4 regions of the Uliginosibacterium sp. TH139 genome follow, and region 4 is predicted to be linked to each of the others. Evidence: predicted binding sites of a transcription regulator. Region 4 holds the regulator's gene; each other region holds the start of a gene.
What was found. Region 4 encodes sigma-54, which starts transcription at its own class of promoters, with help from an activator protein. Its sites were predicted from a motif close to TGGCACGCTTNCTGCTNA; they were not measured.
Positions count from the first base shown of each region.

Region 1: a site for sigma-54 is predicted at 1,466-1,483, ahead of C0V76_RS04295 (polymer-forming cytoskeletal protein). Genes of this name have one in related genera too.
Region 2: a site for sigma-54 is predicted at 2,325-2,342, ahead of C0V76_RS05000 (urease accessory protein UreD). Genes of this name have one in related genera too.
Region 3: a site for sigma-54 is predicted at 1,442-1,459, ahead of C0V76_RS06940 (ammonium transporter). Genes of this name have one in related genera too.

Region 1 covers NZ_PKRR01000002.1:148,340-152,866, forward strand. Annotated here, with positions in the region: gene C0V76_RS04290 (sigma 54-interacting transcriptional regulator) at 1-1,308, shown strand, start outside; gene C0V76_RS04295 (polymer-forming cytoskeletal protein) at 1,542-2,153, shown strand; gene C0V76_RS04300 (sigma-70 family RNA polymerase sigma factor) at 2,459-2,992, shown strand; gene C0V76_RS04305 (FecR domain-containing protein) at 2,976-3,992, shown strand; gene C0V76_RS04310 (TonB-dependent receptor) at 4,163-4,527, shown strand, end outside.
Region 2 covers NZ_PKRR01000002.1:295,558-300,084, reverse strand. Annotated here, with positions in the region: gene C0V76_RS05015 (urease subunit beta) at 1-266, opposite strand, end outside; gene C0V76_RS05010 (HupE/UreJ family protein) at 277-855, opposite strand; gene ureA (urease subunit gamma) at 996-1,298, opposite strand; gene C0V76_RS05000 (urease accessory protein UreD) at 1,417-2,292, opposite strand; gene urtE (urea ABC transporter ATP-binding subunit UrtE) at 2,447-3,139, opposite strand; gene urtD (urea ABC transporter ATP-binding protein UrtD) at 3,208-4,074, opposite strand; gene urtC (urea ABC transporter permease subunit UrtC) at 4,071-4,527, opposite strand, start outside.
Region 3 covers NZ_PKRR01000002.1:741,767-746,293, forward strand. Annotated here, with positions in the region: gene C0V76_RS06935 (electron-transfer flavoprotein:ubiquinone oxidoreductase) at 1-954, shown strand, start outside; gene C0V76_RS06940 (ammonium transporter) at 1,492-2,694, shown strand; gene C0V76_RS06945 (DUF3732 domain-containing protein) at 3,121-4,527, opposite strand, start outside.
Region 4 covers NZ_PKRR01000001.1:763,331-767,857, reverse strand. Annotated here, with positions in the region: gene hprK (HPr(Ser) kinase/phosphatase) at 1-161, opposite strand, end outside; gene C0V76_RS03565 (PTS sugar transporter subunit IIA) at 130-615, opposite strand; gene hpf (ribosome hibernation-promoting factor, HPF/YfiA family) at 751-1,080, opposite strand; gene C0V76_RS03555 (RNA polymerase factor sigma-54) at 1,099-2,607, opposite strand; gene lptB (LPS export ABC transporter ATP-binding protein) at 2,642-3,364, opposite strand; gene recX (recombination regulator RecX) at 3,345-3,809, opposite strand; gene recA (recombinase RecA) at 3,815-4,527, opposite strand, start outside.

The DNA.
Region 1 (4,527 bases), on a different contig from region 4:
TCGATCCGCCTCAAGGCCAGTGGCTTTGCCATCCGCTGTGCCGACAGTGGCCCTGCGGCCCTGGCGGCAATCGCCGCGCAGCGGCCGGACATCATCGTCACCGATCTGCGCATGGCCGGCATGGACGGACTGGCTCTCTTCGACGCGGTGCGCCAGCAGCATCTCTCGCTACCGGTGATCGTGCTGACCGCCCACGGCAATATCCCGGAGGCCATCGAAGCCACCCAGCGCGGTGTGGCCGGTTATCTCACCAAGCCTTACGACGCGGGCGAGTTAATCGCGCAGATCCGCCGCGCCGTCGGCAGCTCGGGCGATGCGGGTGAATCGCGCAAACCGGCGGCCTGGCGCAGCGAGATCCTCACCCGCAGCGCGCTGATGGAAGACTTTCTGCGCCAGGCCGAGTTGGTCGCCGCCAGCGAAGTCAGCATCTTCATCAGCGGCCCCAGCGGTGCCGGCAAGGAGCTGCTCGCGCGCGCCATCCACCAGGCCAGCTCGCGCGCCGGCAAGCCCTTCGTGGCCATCAACTGCGGGGCGATCCCCGAGCAGCTGCTCGAATCCGAGCTCTTCGGCCATGTCAAAGGCGCCTTCACCGGCGCCCATCGCGACCACGACGGGCTGTTCCAGTCCGCGCGCGGCGGCACGCTCTTCCTCGACGAGATCGGCGACATGCCCACGCCCCTCCAGGTCAAGCTGCTGCGTGTGCTAGAGGAGCGCGAAGTACGCCCGGTTGGCGCCACGCGCAGCCTGCCGATCGATGTACGCATCCTCTCCGCCACCCATCGCGATCTGCATGTCGCACGTAGCGAAGGGCGTTTCCGCGACGATCTGTACTACCGCCTGAATGTCGTCAGCCTTGCCCTCCCCTCGCTGGCCGAGCGCCGTGAAGACATTCCGCTGCTCGCCCAGCACTTCCTGTTGCGCCTCGCCGCGCGCTACAAACGTGCCGTCACCACCTATTCGCCGGAAGCCATGGCGCTGCTGCTGGCGGCGCCATGGCCCGGCAACGTGCGCCAGTTGCTGAACGTCGTCGAGCAGACCGTCGCCCTCTCCACTACCCCGGTGATCCCCGCCGCGCTGGTCCAGCGTGCGCTGCAGGATGAGGGCGGCGCCATCGAATCCTTCGAGGAAGCCCGCCAGCGCTTCGAGCGTGACTACCTCGTGCGCCTGCTGCGCCTCACCGACGGCAAGGTTGCCCAGGCTGCCCGGCTCGCCCGGCGTAACCGCACCGAGTTCTACCGCCTGCTCGCCCGCCACCACCTCGAAGCAAGCGCCTTCAAGGACGCTACAGATCCGGCCGGGCAGGCCTGATCCGGGCTGTCGCCGATTCGCGACAGCGCCTCGCCCGGCGGCAAGGGGCTTTGCCCGCAGCGGCCCGAAAAGCTGTCGCTGCAAGGCGACACCCGAGGCCCGGACGAGATCTCACAAATAACAAACAAACCGTTGATTAATAATGATTAGTTGAATCTGGCACGGCCTCTGCACTGTATCTCCTTGTCGGCGCTTCGCTCCTTGAAGGCCGCCCCGCTCACGAAGGAGACCAGATGTTCCATAAAGCCCTGCCCCGCAGTTCCGAAGCCGCAGCGGAGCGCCAGCCCCGCGTCACCCACACGCCCGGGGCCTATCCGGCGCTCCAGCCGCAGAACCGCCTGCGCGACGCCGCCGAACTGAACGCCGCCCAGGCCGCTCAGCTCGCCGCACAGACCAGCAGCAGCCCGGACACCCGCCATACACCCGCCCCGGTGGCAGACACCGAATCACCCAGCCGCCTGGTCGTCGGTCCCGAGGTCAAGCTCAAGGGCGCCGAAATTCTGGATTGCGACACCCTCATCGTCGAGGGCCGCGTCGAAGCCACCATGGATAGCCGCGTGCTGCGCATTGCCGAGAAAGGCGCCTTCTCCGGCAAGGTCGGCATCGATGTCGCCGAAATCCACGGCCACTTCGAGGGCGACCTGACTGCCCGCGACAAGCTCGTCATCCACGCCACCGGCCGCGTACGCGGCACGATCCGCTACGGCAGCCTGCTGATCGAAGCCGGCGGCCAGATCAGCGGTGACGTGCAGGCACTGGAACACGCCCGCTCAACCGAAACCCGCAACTCAGGAAAGGAGGCCGATCGCCCGAAAATCAGCGCATTGATCACTTCGGCGGCCTGATGCCGCCGGATGTTCGACAAACGGGTGGGCGACGTCCGCCGCAGCGTTCGCTGCAAGGCGCTGCGGTGCGCCCGCCAGTTTGTTGAACCGCGCTTGAAGCCGTCCGGTGGCCTGTCCTTCCTCCTCAGGTCAGCTGGCTGCCTCAAGCCACCACACTGCTCACTACTTCAGGCCCGGCCCAGACCGGGCCTTTTTTTGTGCCGGGCAAAACGCTTTACCACCCTCGCCGGATATGTATAAAATGATAATCATTCTCATTTAGTTCATCATGCCCGATACACATCCTCGGGCACAGGGAGTCCGCCGTGTCCGCCACCGCTGCATCCATCGCTGATTTTGCATTCCACCGGCAAATCGAGGCGCTCTATACCGAGCACCATGGCTGGCTGCGAGGCTGGCTGCGCAAGAAACTCGGCAATGCTTTCGATGCCGCCGATCTGGCCCACGACACCTATCTGCGCCTCCTCAGCAGCGGGCACATGCCGCAGCAGGATGAATCCCGTCGCCACTTGAGCCAGATTGCCAACGGTCTGGTCATCGATCTGTATCGCCGCCGCCAGATTGAAGCGGCCTATCTGGAGGCTCTCGCCCTCCTGCCGGAACAGCAGGCGCCTTCCGAAGAAGCCCGCGCGCTGGTCATTGAAGCCCTGGTCGAGATCGATGCGATCCTGCATGGCCTCGCTCCCAAGGCGCGCATGGCGCTCCTCATGTGCCGGCTAGATGGCCTGAGCTATCGCGAGATTGCCGAGCGCCTGGAGGTTTCAGTCTCTTCAGTCGAGAAATACATCGCCACCGGGCTGATCGCCTGCCACCGCGCGCTGCATGCCCAAAACGCCTGAGCCGCGCACACCGATGAACGCCCCGGCAGCCCCCGACGCCACTGCCCTGAGCCCGGCCATCATCGCCAAAGCGGCCGAATGGATGGCCCGTTTGTGGTCGGAAGACGCCCGTGCGGAGGATAAGGCTGCCTGCGGGCAATGGCGGGCCGCCCACCCCGATCATGAACGTGCCTGGCAGGAGCTGCAGATCTTCGAGGACAAGCTTGACGGCCTGCCGTCCGAGCTCGCCCATCATGTGCTGCGCGAGCCCGCAGATCAGGCCTGGCAGAAGCGCACGACCCTGCGCCGCCTGTTCGGCCTGGCCATCGTAGCGGGCGGCGCTGCCAGCCTGCTGCGCAGCACCGACACCTGGCAACGCGGCACGGCGGACTACGCCACTGCCACGGGCGAGATCCGCGAGATTCAGCTGGCGGATGGCACATCGATCGTGCTGGCCACCGCCACCCGGATCGATGTGCGCTTCGATGCGCAGGAGCGGCGCATCGTGCTGCACGCGGGCGAAATCCTGATCACCACCGCACCGGACCCGGCCAGCGTGCACCGCCCTTTCCGGGTGCACGGCCGGCATGGTCGCATCGAAGCGCTGGGCACCCGTTTCAGCGTGCGACAGGACGAAAACGCCTCGCAGGTCGCCGTATTCGAAGGCGCGGTGGAGCTGCGCAGCCGCCGCAGACCGGACCTGGCCATCCGTATCAGCGCCGGCGAAGGCAGCCACTATTCCGCCACCCGGATCGCGCCCCTCACACCGGTACAGGAAAGCGCAGCGGCCTGGCGCAATGGCGTGCTGCTGGCAGAGAACATGCGTGTGGCGGACTTCGTCGCCGAACTCGCCCGCTACCGGCCGGGCCTGCTGCGCTGCGATCCGGCCGTAGCAGAACTGCGCGTGAGCGGCGTGTTCTCCCTGCGCGACACCGATCGCGCCCTGCAGAACCTTGCGCTGGCCCTGCCCCTGGTGCCGGTCTATCGCACCCGCTACTGGGTCACCCTGCAGGCGAGCTGAGACGCTGATTGGCTGCTCCGTGCCAAAGGCAGGAATGCGTCCACGGCTCCGATGCGCAGGCGTAATTTTTTCGCCCCGAAAAAAATTCAGTCTGGCATTGAGGGTTTCGCAGTCTCGTTCGGAATACCTGATGAAGCCACTCAATATTCCCGAACCGAAAGGACCGCAGCATGGCCAGACACGCCTCCCTTCCCTCTTCTGCGCAACGTACTCTGCCGCGTAAGCAGGGCCTCGCCAGCTTTGCCCCGAGCGGCACCACCAGCGCCGTGCGCAGCGCCCTGATGACAGGTCTGATGCTCGGTGCCGTCGGCGTCACCACACCCCTGGCCTACGCCCAGAGCGCAGCGCCCGCCGCCAGCGCGGCGCGCAGCTACAACATCCAGGCCGGCCCGCTGGATCGGGTGCTGAACAGCTTTGCCGCCATCGCCGGCGTCGAGTTCAGCTCAGATGCCAGTCTGCTGCAAGGCCGCAGCAGCCGCGGCCTGTCCGGCATCTTCACCGTCGAGCAGGGCTTTGCCGAACTCTTGCGCGGCCA
Region 2 (4,527 bases), on a different contig from region 4:
TTGCGTTCGCCCGCGTAATCAACCAGCTCCACGGTGCGGCTCTGGCCCGGCTCGAAACGCACGGCCGTGCCGCTGGCGATGTTCAGGCGCATGCCGTGTGCAGCGGCGCGATCAAAGCTGAGCGCCGCATTGGTTTCGGCAAAGTGGTAATGCGAGCCGACCTGGATGGGTCGGTCGCCGGTGTTCGCTACGCTGAGCGAGTGCGTACGGCGGCCGACATTGAGTTCGTGTTCGCCATCTTCGACAAGCAGTTCTCCGGGGATCATCACGTGCTCCTCAGGCCGCCAGCAGGGTGAAGCCGAACAGGGCGACGGCTGCGCCACACAGACGAGGCAACCACACACTGCGTTCCAGTGCGAAGCGGGTCAGCAGCATGCCGAAGACATGCAGCACCAGAGTGCTGAAGACCATACCGGAGAGCGCGGCCAGCGCTTGCTGAGCCGGAAGCTCGGCGCCGTGGGCGAGGCCGTGGAAGAGGGCGAAAGCGCCGGCTATCGCAGCGCCAACGATGGCGGGCAGCTTCACCTGCAGGCCGACCAGCAGGCCCAGCACCAGCAGGGAAGCGGCAATCATCGGTTCGACGCCGGACACCTGTACGCCTGCGAAGGCCAAGAGGCCGCCGATCAGCAGCACGCCTGCAAAGGCCGCTGGTGTGATGAGGGCTGCACGTGTGTTGTGGCGGAATGCCAGCATGCTCCATACGCCTACCATGATCATCGCAGCCATGTGATCCAGGCCGGTGAAGGGGTGCGAGAGGCCGGCAAACAGTGCCGAGCCGTGGACATGATCGCCACCGGCATGGGCAAAGGCGAAGGCGGGGAGCAGAGCGGCGAGGGCAATCAGAGCGCGTTTCATGGTGGACTCCTTGAGGGATTAAGCGCGTGAAGAAATCGTAGCGAGCGCGACAAGGCCGAAGTGAGGCGCGGAGGCGTACGTAAGTACCTTGAGCACTGGAACTTCGGGATTGGCGTGCGCAGTAGATTTATTCATGTGCGTCAGATGATCGGGTGGTGGACGGTGACGAGCTTGGTGCCGTCAGGAAATGTGGCTTCAACCTGGATCTCGGGGATCATCTCGGCGATCCCGTCCATCACGTCATCGCGGGCGAGCAGCGTCGTGCCATAGCTCATCAGCTCGGCAACACTGCGTCCGTCGCGGGCGCCTTCCATGATTGCTGCGCTGATGAAAGCTACGGCCTCCGGATAGTTGAGCTTCAAGCCACGCGCCTTGCGACGTTCAGCGAGCAGGCCGGCGGTGAAGATCAACAGCTTGTCTTTTTCGCGGGGGGTGAGTTCCATTGTTTCTCCTAAATTTCATGCCATTTCGGAAACGTTCCGGTCGCGAAGACGAGCCGCAGGCAGTGCCTGGGCCACGGCAAGGCGAAGTCGACAGGCGCGAGGCGTTTCCGGGATGGCATCAGGTTTTCCAGATGCGGGGCGGTACTGCCTCGCGTTGCAATACATGCGGCCGGGCGATGGCCCAGACTGCTTCAAAATACTGGCGGATCGCTTCGGCAGAGTCTGCCATGGCGCGAACGATCGTGACTTGTGGCAGGGCGGATAGCCCATATGTTCCGGCGCTGATGGCGAGCGTGCGCAGCGATTCGGTGAGCGTAGCATCCGGCGTAATGCCAGCCAGCCACAGCGTGCCGAAAACCCGGTTGTTATTGAGTCCGACAGGCGAGCGCATGGCGCAGTCCGAGCCTTGCAGATGCATGGCTTCCTGCCAGAGCGGTGTGCCGTCCGGGCGCTGCAGGCGCAGGCGCTGACGGAATGAGCCGGTCCTGAAGTCTTCGCCGCTGGCCTGGCGGCCCAGGCACAGGATGTCCCAGCCGATGGCGCGGGCGCCTTCGGCGAGGCTGATGAGGGTGCTGGCACGCGCCTGCGCCTGGTCGAATAGGATAACTTCTTGCGGCAGCCACTCCAGCTTGCCGCCAGCGGCTATGTTCAGGGTGATGTCCTGCGTCGCGAGCGCCTGATCCGCTCCACGTGCCTTGTACCACTTGCCGGCACCGGGCGTGGTGAGCTGGGCGTGGGCATCGGCGGCGACTTCGACTTCGATCTGCAACTGGTCACCGCCGGCGATACCTGCCGGCGGGTGCAGCATCAGGATCTGACAGACAGGATCGCCTTCCGGGTAGAGCGCTTTCTGCACGCGCAGCGGGCCGTAATGCTGATTACGGGCGAGCACGCTGCGCCCAGTCCGGTTCTCCACGCGCAAGGCGAGCGAAGCCTGCCAGCCTAGGGGTTGGGTGAAGGGGGGCGGGTGTGTCGGATCAGCGGGGGCGTTCACTTGAGTTCAGGTTCAAAATCCTATCCCGGTGCATAGCAAGAGCGGTGCCATGCCGGGAAACGGCTCCCGGCATTACGCAGACAGGTTTGAAGCTTGTTTTTAGTGCATCAGCACGCATTTGGTGCGTGATGATGCACTAGAGTCGGGCGTCGAGTTAGATGGCGACCAGACTCTTCACATTCTCCGCTTGCATCTCGCTGCCAGGGCCGGCCTTGACGATTTCGCCACGCGCCATGACGGCGTACTGGTCCGCGAGTGATTCCGCAAAGTCGTAATACTGTTCGACCAGCAGGATGGCCATTTCACCGCCTTCGGCCAGCTTGCGAATGGCGGCACCGATATCCTTGATGATCGAGGGCTGGATGCCCTCGGTGGGCTCATCGAGGATCAGAACTTTGGGGCGCATGGTGAGTGCGCGGCCGATGGCGAGCTGTTGTTGCTGGCCGCCGGAGAGGTCGCCGCCCCGGCGTTTGAGCATGTCTTTCAGGACCGGAAACATCTCGTAGATGTAGCCGGGAATGCCACGTGAGGCCTTGCCATTGGCGAGGCCCATCAGCAGGTTCTCTTCTACCGTGAGGCGCGGGAAGATTTCGCGTCCCTGCGGTACATAGGCCATGCCCAGCGCTGCGCGATTGTAGGCAGCCAGCCGGGTAATGTCGCGGCCATCAAAAGATACCGAGCCTTTGGCCACGGGCAACAGACCCATCAGGCATTTGAGCAGGGTGGTTTTGCCCACGCCATTGCGGCCCAGCAGAGTGGTGACTTCGCCTTGCTTGAGCGAAAGCGAAACGCCGCGCAGGGTGTGGCTGCCGCCGTAGTACTGGTTGAGGTTTTCGATGGTCAGCATATTCATTCCGTAGGGTGCGCATTGCGCACCATCCATGCGGTGCGCAATGCGCACCCTACATATCCCGGCTAGCGGCCGAGATACACCTCAATCACGCGTTCATCGTTCTGCACCTGCTCCAGCGAGCCTTCGGCCAGCACGCTGCCTTCGTGCAGGCAGGTGACCTTGCCGTTGCGAGCGGAGATCTGCTTGATGAAATCCATGTCGTGCTCCACCACCACCAGGGTGTAGTCGCCGGCCAGATCCAGGAACAGCTCGCCGCTGCGCTCGGTTTCTTCATCGGTCATGCCCGCCGCAGGCTCGTCTAGCAACAGCAGGAGCGGTTCCTGCATCAGCAGCATGCCGATTTCCAGCCACTGCTTCTGGCCGTGTGAGAGTAGACCAGCCGGGCGATGGGCCTGATCCTTGAGGCGGATGAGCTCCAGCTTCTGTTCGATCTTGCTGCGGGCCTCGCCGCTGAGCTTGAAGAACAGGCTGGACCAGATGCCCTTGTCGGTCTTCATGGCGAGTTCGAGGTTCTCGAACACGCTCAGCTCTTCGAACACGGTGGGCTTCTGGAACTTGCGGCCGATGCCGGCGTGGGCGATCTGTGCTTCGTTCAGCTTGGTCAGATCGATGGTCTGGCCGAAGTAGGCGGTGCCGGCGCTAGGGCGCGTCTTGCCGGTGATCACATCCATCATGGTGGTCTTGCCGGCACCGTTGGGGCCGATGATGGAGCGCAGCTCACCCTTGTCGATGGCGAGATTCAGGTTGTTGATGGCCTTGAAACCATCGAAGGACACGGTGATGCCTTCGAGGTAGAGGATCACGCCGTGCGTGGTATCGAGCTGGCTCGAATCAACCGGGCGCTCAAGGCCTACGGCGCGGTCGAAGGCGCTCTCGGCGCCGGAGATCGGCAGGCCGGGTTTCTTTTCTGTTGTCGCGGCGGCGTTCATGCGCGCTTCTCCTGCTTGCTGAAATAGCCCTGGACTTGGCCGACCACGCCGCGTGGCAGCCACAGGGTGACGAGAATGAAGATCAGGCCGAGGAAGTAGAGCCACACTTCGGGGAAGGCCACGGTGAACCAGCTCTTCACGCCGTTGATGAGGCCGGCGCCGATCAGCGGGCCGATCAGGGTGCCGCGCCCGCCTACGGCCGTCCAGATGGCGATCTCAATGGAGTTGGCCGGGCTCATTTCACCGGGATTGATGATGCCCACCTGCGGCACATACAGCGCACCGGCAATCGCGCAGATTACGGCCGAGAGCGTCCAGATGAAGAGCTTGTAGGGCAAGGGGTTGTAGCCGGAGAACATGACGCGCGACTCGGCATCGCGGATCGCGGCGAGCACCCGGCCGAGCTTGCTGGTGACGATGAAGCGGCCCAGCAACAGGAAGCCGATCAAGGCT
Region 3 (4,527 bases), on a different contig from region 4:
GGCAGCGTCAGCCACTTCCTGGGCTGGCCGCTGGGCGGGGAAGCCGGCGGCGGCGCGTTCCTCTACCAGTACGGTGAAGACCGGGTCGCCCTCGGCCTGGTCACCCACTTCGGCTACCGCAACCCGCAGCTCTCGCCCTTTGACGAACTCCAGCGCCTCAAGACTCACCCGCGCATCGCCGCCCTGCTCGCCGGTGGCGAGCGCCTCGGCTACGGCGCCCGCAGCATCAACGAAGGCGGCCTGCAGTCGCAGCCCCGCCTGAGCTTTCCGGGCGGCCTGCTGCTGGGCTGCGCGGCAGGCCTGCTCAATGTGCTGCGCATCAAGGGCACGCATACCGCGATGAAGTCCGGCATGCTCGCCGCCGAAGCGGTCGCCGCCGCCCTGCAGGCCGGGCGTGAGCATGACGAGCTGGCGGATTTCCCGGCCGCCGTGGCCGCCTCCTGGATCGGCCGCGAGCAGCACGACACGCGCAACGTGAAGCCACTGCTGTCGCGCTTCGGCACCGTGCTCGGTTCGCTCTTCTGCGGCGTCGAAATGTGGCTACTAGCCCTCGGCCTGCGCCTGCCCTGGACGCTACGCCACCCAGCCCCGGCGCGCAGCAAGATGGCCGCCGCAAGCGACTACCCAGCACGCCCGCCGCTGAAGCCGGACGGCGTGCTGACTTTCGACCGCAACAGTTCCCTGATGCTCGCCAACATCCGCCATGAGCACGACCAGCCGCCCCATCTGCGCCGCCAGAACACCCCGGCCCAGGAAAGCGTGCGGGTGATCCGCTTTGCTGCCCCCGAAGCCCGCTACTGCCCGGCCGGCGTGTATGAGCGGGAGGGCGACACGGTACGCATCACCAGCCAGAACTGCCTGCACTGCAAGGCCTGCGAGCTCAACGACCCAGAGCACAGCCTGCTCTGGCACCCGCCCGAAGGCGGCAGCGGCCCGCAATACATCGGGATGTAACGGAGTCAGGGGCACGCGGCTTGCCGTCGCTGCGGCTTTGCCGCACAGCCCCGCTCCACCCTGGGCCTCGCCAGATGAAGCCGGCCCTACAAAATCCCACCCGCCACAAGCCTGGAGCCCACAGGCACACAGAGTTTCGTAGGTGCGGCTTGAGCCTCACAGCCCCATGCCCACCCTGGGCCTCGCCGGCTGAAGCCGGCCCTACAAGCTCAAAACCATCCCCACAGGCACGGCTACGCGCACAGACACGCGGCTTTTCGTAGGGCCGGCTTCAGCCGGCGGGGCCCAGACGCCAGCACAGGCCCACCCCGCCAGCAGACGCCCCGCTGCAGTGCAAAACCCTTTGCACCAAATGCATCGACACCGCCTCATGCGGTGCATGTACAAGCACCGCTTGCGTGCATAAACGAAAGGCGTATGCACATATATGGCGCATCCACAGCTCGACATGTTCAAGTAAGCCATTGATTAATGAAGAAATTAACTCTGGCTCAGTTCATGCTTTAAGCAGCACTTCCGTGCAATACGAGGTCCAAAATGGAGCAGTTTCAAACTTCCGCCAACGTGCTTTTCGTGCTGCTGGGCGCCATCATGGTGCTGGCCATGCACGCTGGCTTCGCCTTTCTTGAGCTTGGCACCGTGCGTCGCAAGAACCAGGTCAATGCCCTGGTCAAGATCCTGGTCGATTTCTGTGTCTCGACGATCGCCTACTTCTTCATCGGCTATGGCATCGCCTACGGCGTGCATTTCTTCAGCGGCGCGCAAAGTCTGATGGTCAATAGTGGCTACGAGCTGGTGAAGTTCTTCTTCCTGCTCACCTTCGCCGCCGCCATCCCGGCCATCGTCTCCGGCGGCATCGCCGAGCGCGCGCGCTTCTCGCCGCAGCTAGCCGCCACCTTCATGCTGGTGGGCTTCGTCTACCCCTTCTTCGAAGGCATCGTATGGGCCGACAAGTTCGGTATCCAGCCGGCCATCGAAGCCGCACTGGGCGCCAAGTTCCACGACTTCGCCGGCAGCGTGGTGGTGCATGCCGTAGGGGGCTGGATCGGCCTCGTCGCCGTGGTGCTGCTCGGCGCACGCCGTGGCCGCTACAACAAGGATGGCGCCATCGCCGCCCACCCGCCTTCAAGCATCCCCTTCCTCGCCCTTGGCGCCTGGATCCTCACCGTGGGCTGGTTCGGCTTCAACGTGATGAGCGCCCAGAAGCTCGAAGCCATCACCGGCCTCGTCGCCGTGAACTCGCTGATGGCGCTGGTCGGCGGCACCCTCACCGCGCTGGTGATGGGCAAGAACGACCCGGGCTTCGTGCATAACGGCCCGCTCGCCGGCCTCGTCGCCGTCTGCGCCGGCTCGGACATCATGCATCCGCTGGGCGCCCTGATCGTGGGCGGCGTGGCCGGTGCGCTGTTCGTCTACATGTTTACGCAGGTTCAGAACCGCTGGAAGATCGACGACGTGCTCGGCGTATGGCCCCTGCACGGCCTGTGTGGCGCCTGGGGCGGCATCGCCGCCGGCATCTTCGGCCAGCAAGCGCTGGGCGGTGCGGGCGGCGTGAGCTTCTGGGCCCAGCTGATCGGCACCCTGGCCGGTATCGCAGTCGCCGTGATCGGCGGCGGCATCGTGTACGGCACGATCAAGAAAATCGCCGGCCTGCGCCTGGACGCCGAAGAAGAATTTAATGGCGCAGACTTGTCCATCCATAAAATTTCAGCCACACCGGAACGCGAAACCAACTGGTGATGAAGATGTTAGGCAGGAATAAAGTCTGTCGGGCTGAAATAAAGTCTGTCGGGCTTTCAGCCCCTTCCCAGCAAAAAGCCCACGGCGGATGTCGTGGGCTTTTTGTTTAGTCATGCTTTTACAGGCTCGCTTGCGCTTTGTTCAGTACCTCGGCCGATCATCGGCCTGAGCGGACGGCCGGCTTTATCCGCATCACCGCCCGCTTCCGACCCAATCCGGGCGTTCGGCCTCATGAGCTGTCAGCAGCAGGAAACAGAGCGTAGCGGTCATTCATGGCCTGAGGCGGGCTTCTCCTGCTCGGCCTTAGCTGTCATTCACGATACAAATGAAAGATGGCAGCTTTAACATTGAAAGCTGCCGTAAAAAATCTAGTAAACGAAGGGCAACTCATCAGACAGACAGGAAGTATTTCTCTGTATCACGCTATTAGGAGTTGGCAATGAAACCACGATTGCGCCAAGTAGCACGAACATAGTCTTGAAACTGATAGCCTTCCCCAAGCGTAAGGTTGTCTGCATGATCCGAGACGATAATCTGGGGAGTTACCCCTGTTTTGCCTACAGTGTCTGAACAAAATTTGGCGAACTGAGTGAACATATTCGTCACGGCGCGCATGTCATCATCGTATCTTCCTTCTCGTTTCGCCTGCTTGGCCAACTCCTTGGCATTAAAGGCATCTCCATCATCCAAAGATGCCGGAAAGTAGACCTGCGTCGGCTGATCCAAGAAAAGAATAGGGGGAATCTTGCAGTCCTGCTCAGAGCGGGCCGCAAACTGGTAGTGCAACGACATGAACAACGCAAGATGCGAGTACAGCCAGTTGGCACCACTGCCCATTGATCGGAGGTAAATGCGTGTGTCCGCATCCTGCTGGTACCACAGATCAAACGTTTCCAGATCGAAACGGAGAGCCGACGGCTTGTAGGTTTCTTCGAAGTCGAAATTGTTTCCGAGTTCGCACATCTTAGAATCGATGTCATTGCTAAGGGCTTTCAGCTTGTCCTTGATATTGTAGTCAGCAACTAGTTCGCCCAGTCGTTTCACTTCATCCGTCCAATGCTTTTCCAAGTCAGCCAGCTCGGATTCAGGCTTATCAAGCTGCTCCTGGATAGCGAGTTCAAGCTTGAGCTTCGCCTTCATCGCTTGCTCGTCGATTGACTTGGACGTCTTGAGCTTTGCGATTTCCTCATCGAGGGGGGCGAAATCGGCTTGGATACGCTTGAGCTGATCGTTAATGCGATCGAGCTGTTCCTGCAGCATGCGGCGTTCTTCAGCAAAGCTTTCGCGTGCATATGCAGACAGCGTCAGCTCTTCGTTCAGCCATTCGATGGCGCTGACCAGCTTGTTAGCCTCTACACCTGGAACATATGTCTGGGCTTCGCAGACAGGACAATGTGCTTGGGACAGCTCCGTTGAGTTAGGAATATTTTCCTTGGCCATTTCAAGGCCAAACTGAATTGTCGAGGTTATCGAACCGTTGACTAGTCGTAACTGGCCTTGAACCTTACGCTTCTCGATTAGCGCGGCGGTACGCTCCTCATCCAGATGCGCACGGCGTATCTCTGTCTCATTGGATAAAACGTCGATCTTCACTGAGCGGCCCGAGATGATCTTCAGGAAGGTCTTGGCCTTTGCGTAGATTTCTTCTGCAGTGACGTCCACTAAGGGAAAGCCCGCCAGCCCTTTGAACTCGGCTAGATGCTGTTTGTACAGAGCAATAGTGGTTTCTTTTCGCTTGACCTGTCTGGGTATTTGCGTCTGGATTTTCTTGAGTTCGTATTTCGCGAGCTCGAATTCCTTGTGGATATCGAAATATTCTTCATCCACAAGACC
Region 4 (4,527 bases):
AAACGATTCGGGTGAATCATGTTGAGGTGGCCAACCAGATCAGCGGGCCACACCCGATTGTCAGACACCGACAGGAAGGAATCCAAACGCCCGGCCACATGGCGCAGCTGCAAGGCTGCGCGATTGACTTCAAACAGCTGAGCTACGCTCGCTCGCCGCATGGAGGCTCCAGTTCTGGAAGGCTGCCGCAATGGCGGCGGAATCTGGTGCGCTCAGCAGGGTGTCACGAAACCCCTTGTCACTGAACATCTGGGCGAGTTCGGCGAGCAGACGCAGGTGGGTCTCATTGGCCTGCTCCGGCGCCAGCATCACGAAGAACAGACTGACCGGCAATCCATCCGGCGCATCAAAAGGGATCGGGCTAGCTGTGCGCAGGAAAGCGCCCAGCGGCTCTTTGAGACCTTTGATGCGCTGATGCGGAATCGCAATTCCCATCCCAAGCCCTGTCGAACCAAGTTTTTCGCGCTGGTTCAGTGCATCCACCAGCTTGCGGGCCGCGAGGCCACTGTCGCGCTCGCACAGCTCGCCAATGGCGGCGAACAAGCCGTCACGCGCGGAGGCCGCTACATCGACACGGATGCGCACGGGGTCAAGGATCTGCGAAATCAGGTTCATGAGTCTTTACAGCACAGCGGCGAGTCTCCGGACCGGAGCTCGCCGCTTTCTGGGTTTCAGAGCGGTTGAGGCAGAAGGCCTCAACCATCGCCGGCCGGACAATTCTGCCTGTCCAGACCGGCTGCGTCCAGCGCTTCAGCTGGCGCTCTCGGCGCCTTGCCGTTTCATCGATTCACGGTTGTGATCGCTGATCTTTTCCTTGTGCTTGAGAACCTGACGATCCAGCTTGTCTGCCAGCGCATCAATGGCGGCATACAGGTCGTCGTCTTCACTTTCCACGTGGATATCCTTGCCGCGCACGTGAACAGTCACCTCTGCTTTCTGCTTGAGTTTCTGTACCGAGAGGGTCACATGGGTCGCCGTAACATGATCGAAATGGCGAATCACCCGATCGAGCTTGGAAACCACATATTCGCGCAAAGCGGGAGTGACTTCCAGATGATGGCCGGTGATGTTGAGATTCATAAAACTACTCCTCTCCTGTTAGATCGACTTGCGCTGACTGACCGGCGGAATATTCAGCGACTCCCGGTATTTCGCAATCGTCCGGCGTGCCACCACGATACCCTGCTGGCCCAACAATTCGGCAATCCTGGCATCCGACAGGGGTTTTTTCCCGTCTTCGGCCGCGACCAGCTGGCGAATCAGCGCGCGTATCGCCGTTGCTGAACATGCACCACCGGTATCGGTGGAAACATGACTGCCAAAAAAGTATTTCAGTTCGAACACACCGCGGGGACTGGCCATGTACTTCTGGGTGGTCACCCGCGACACCGTTGACTCATGCAGCTCCAGCTCTTCGGCGATCTCCCTCAGGGTCAGCGGACGCATGGCCACTTCACCATGATCAAAGAACTGGCGCTGACGTTCGACGATGGCCTGCGAAACACGCAGGATGGTGTCGAATCGCTGCTGCACATTCTTGATCAGCCACTTGGCTTCCTGCAGCTGTCCCGACAAGGAACTACTTACGCCCCTGTTCTGTTGAAGTATATCGGCGTAGACCCGATGGATCCTGAGCCTCGGCATGGCCTCTGGATTGAGGCTTACCGTCCAGCCGCTACGTTGCTTGCGCACCACCACGTCCGGAATCACGTAGCGCGTTTCCATCGGTGCAAATTGAGCCCCCGGACGCGGATTCAAATGACAAATGAGTTCCTGAGCTGCGCGCAAGGCATCATCATTGCAGCCCAGGCGCCGCTTGAGGCGCGCGAAATCGCGCGCAGCCAGCAATTCCAGATTGCCGTCCGCGATCAGCATGGCGTGCTCGCGCGTGGCACTTTCCGGCAAAGCGCGAATCTGCAGGAGCAAACACTCCTGCAAGTTGCGAGCGCCGATGCCAGCGGGGTCAAGGTTCTGGACCTGATGCAAGGCAATGTTCAACTCATCGAGTTCTACTTCCCATTCGGCCGGAATCAGCGGCAGAAGTTCCTCGAGGTCCTGCAGCAACAAACCGTCGTCGTCCAGCGCTTCGATGATCAGCTGCACCAGCGCACGATCACGATCAACCAGCGGCATCAGGGCGACCTGCCCCAGCAGGTGATCCCGCAAGGAAGTAGCGGCGGCCTGGAATTCCTGAAAGTCGGAATCATCGTCGTCCCCACCGCCATTCCGCGAGGCGCCTTCCGTGCGCCATTCGGCAGCTTCGCCGATATCATCATCCGAAACGCTGTCGTAAGCCTCTCCGATGTTGTCCGGCATGTCCGTCACGCTCGGCGACTCGAAATCCTCATCGCCGGAGGATGAAGCAGAGGATTCGATGCGGTATTCCTCACCCGCCGTTGCCACACTGGCTTCGCCCGCCTCGACAGGGACGGGTCCATCACTTTCCTCGTCGCCGCCTTCACGCTCCAGCATCGGGTTTTCGAGCAGGATGCGTTCGATCTCCTGATTGAGTTCGAGCGTGGACAGCTGAAGCAGCTTGATGGATTGCTGCAACTGCGGGGTGAGTGCAAGTTGCTGGGAAAGGCGGAGCTGAAGCGAGGGTTTCATTCTTTACAGACGGGGAGGTGCGGAGCGGCCAAGCCTAGAGGCGGAAGTGTTCGCCAAGGTAAATCTGCCGTACCTGTTCATTCTGCACGATTTCTGCCGGTTTGCCGCCAGCCAGTACCTCACCCGCATTGATGATGTAGGCGTGATCGCAAATACCGAGGGTTTCGCGCACATTATGGTCGGTAATCAGCACGCCGATACCGCGCGCCTTGAGGTAACTGATGATTTTCTGGATATCAATCACTGCAATCGGATCAACGCCGGCAAAAGGCTCATCCAGCAGGATCAGACGCGGACGGGTGGCCAGCGCACGCGCGATTTCGACGCGGCGGCGCTCACCGCCGGACAAGGACATAGCGGTCGCTTCGCGCAAATGGCCGATGTTGAGTTCATCCAGCAGCTCATCCAGACGTTTTTCCATGTCTGCGCTGGAGAGCTTTTGCAACTCCAGCACCGCCATGATGTTCTCGGAGACCGTAAGTTTGCGGAACACCGAGTTTTCCTGCGGCAGATAGGAGAGCCCTTGGTGCGCCCGTTTGTGGATCGGCCAATGGGTGAGCTCGGTTCCATCGAGATGGATCTTGCCGCCATCGGCACGTACGAGGCCGACGATCATGTAGAAACAGGTGGTCTTGCCTGCGCCGTTCGGCCCCAGCAAGCCCACCACTTCGCCACTGCCAACCTCGAAGGACACGTCGTGCACTACGGTGCGTGCCTTGTAGCGTTTCTGCAGATTGCTAACCCTGAGCAGACTCATCCAGTGTTTCTTTCAAGAGTTTCCTGATGATGTCGACCGCAAACCCTCTGGTCTGCAGGAAGCGCGCCTGACGCGCCCACTCCCTGTGATCCTGCGGCAACACCCCGAATTTTTTCTGCCACACGCTGTGCGCGCGCATCAGTTCATCTTCCTGCAAAGCCTCGCCCATGGCGCCAGCTGCCGTCTCGCGATCCACACCCCGGTCATCCAGCTCACGACGGATGCGCGCGGCACCAAAGCGGCTGGCGCGCGATCTCACGAAACTCTCGGCAAAGCGCTCGTCAGACTGCAGACCTGTCTCTGCCATGCGATCCAGCACGGCTTCGACATCATCGTCGGCGCCGGCTCTTGCCGCCAGCTTGCGCCGCAGCTCCAGCCTCGAATGTTCGCGCGTGGCGAGCAGGCGCAAGGCTGTCGAGCTGAGCGAAGCGGCGGGCTTCTTCAAACAGCTTACTCCGCTTCAGCCACAGTAGGCATCACGGCAACCCCCACACTGGCACGCACCTTGTTTTCGATCTCGAGTGCCAGCGCCGGATTGGCACGCAGGAATTCACGTGCATTGTCCTTGCCCTGGCCGACCTTCTCACCGTTGTAGGCGTACCAGGCACCGCTCTTGTCGACGATTTTGTGATCGACGCCCATGTCGATCACTTCGCCTTCACGTGAAATGCCTTCGCCATAAAGAATGTCGAAGTGGGCTTCCTTGAAGGGAGGCGCAACTTTGTTCTTGACGACCTTGACCTTGGTTTCGGAGCCGACGACTTCGTCGCCACGCTTGATCGTGCCGGTGCGGCGAATATCCAGACGGACCGAGGCGTAGAACTTGAGTGCGTTACCACCGGTGGTGGTTTCCGGGTTGCCGAACATCACACCGATCTTCATGCGGATCTGATTGATGAAGATGACCAGCGTATTGGTGCGCTTGATGTTGGCCGTCAGCTTACGCAGAGCCTGACTCATCAGGCGCGCCTGCAGACCGGGCAACTGATCGCCCATTTCACCTTCGATTTCGGCCTTCGGCGTGAGCGCGGCGACCGAGTCGATAACCACGATATCGATACCGCCTGAACGCACCAGCATGTCGGCAATTTCAAGGGCTTGCTCACCGGTGTCAGGCTGCGAAATCAGCAGATCCTCAACCTTGACGCCGAGCTTTGCTGCGT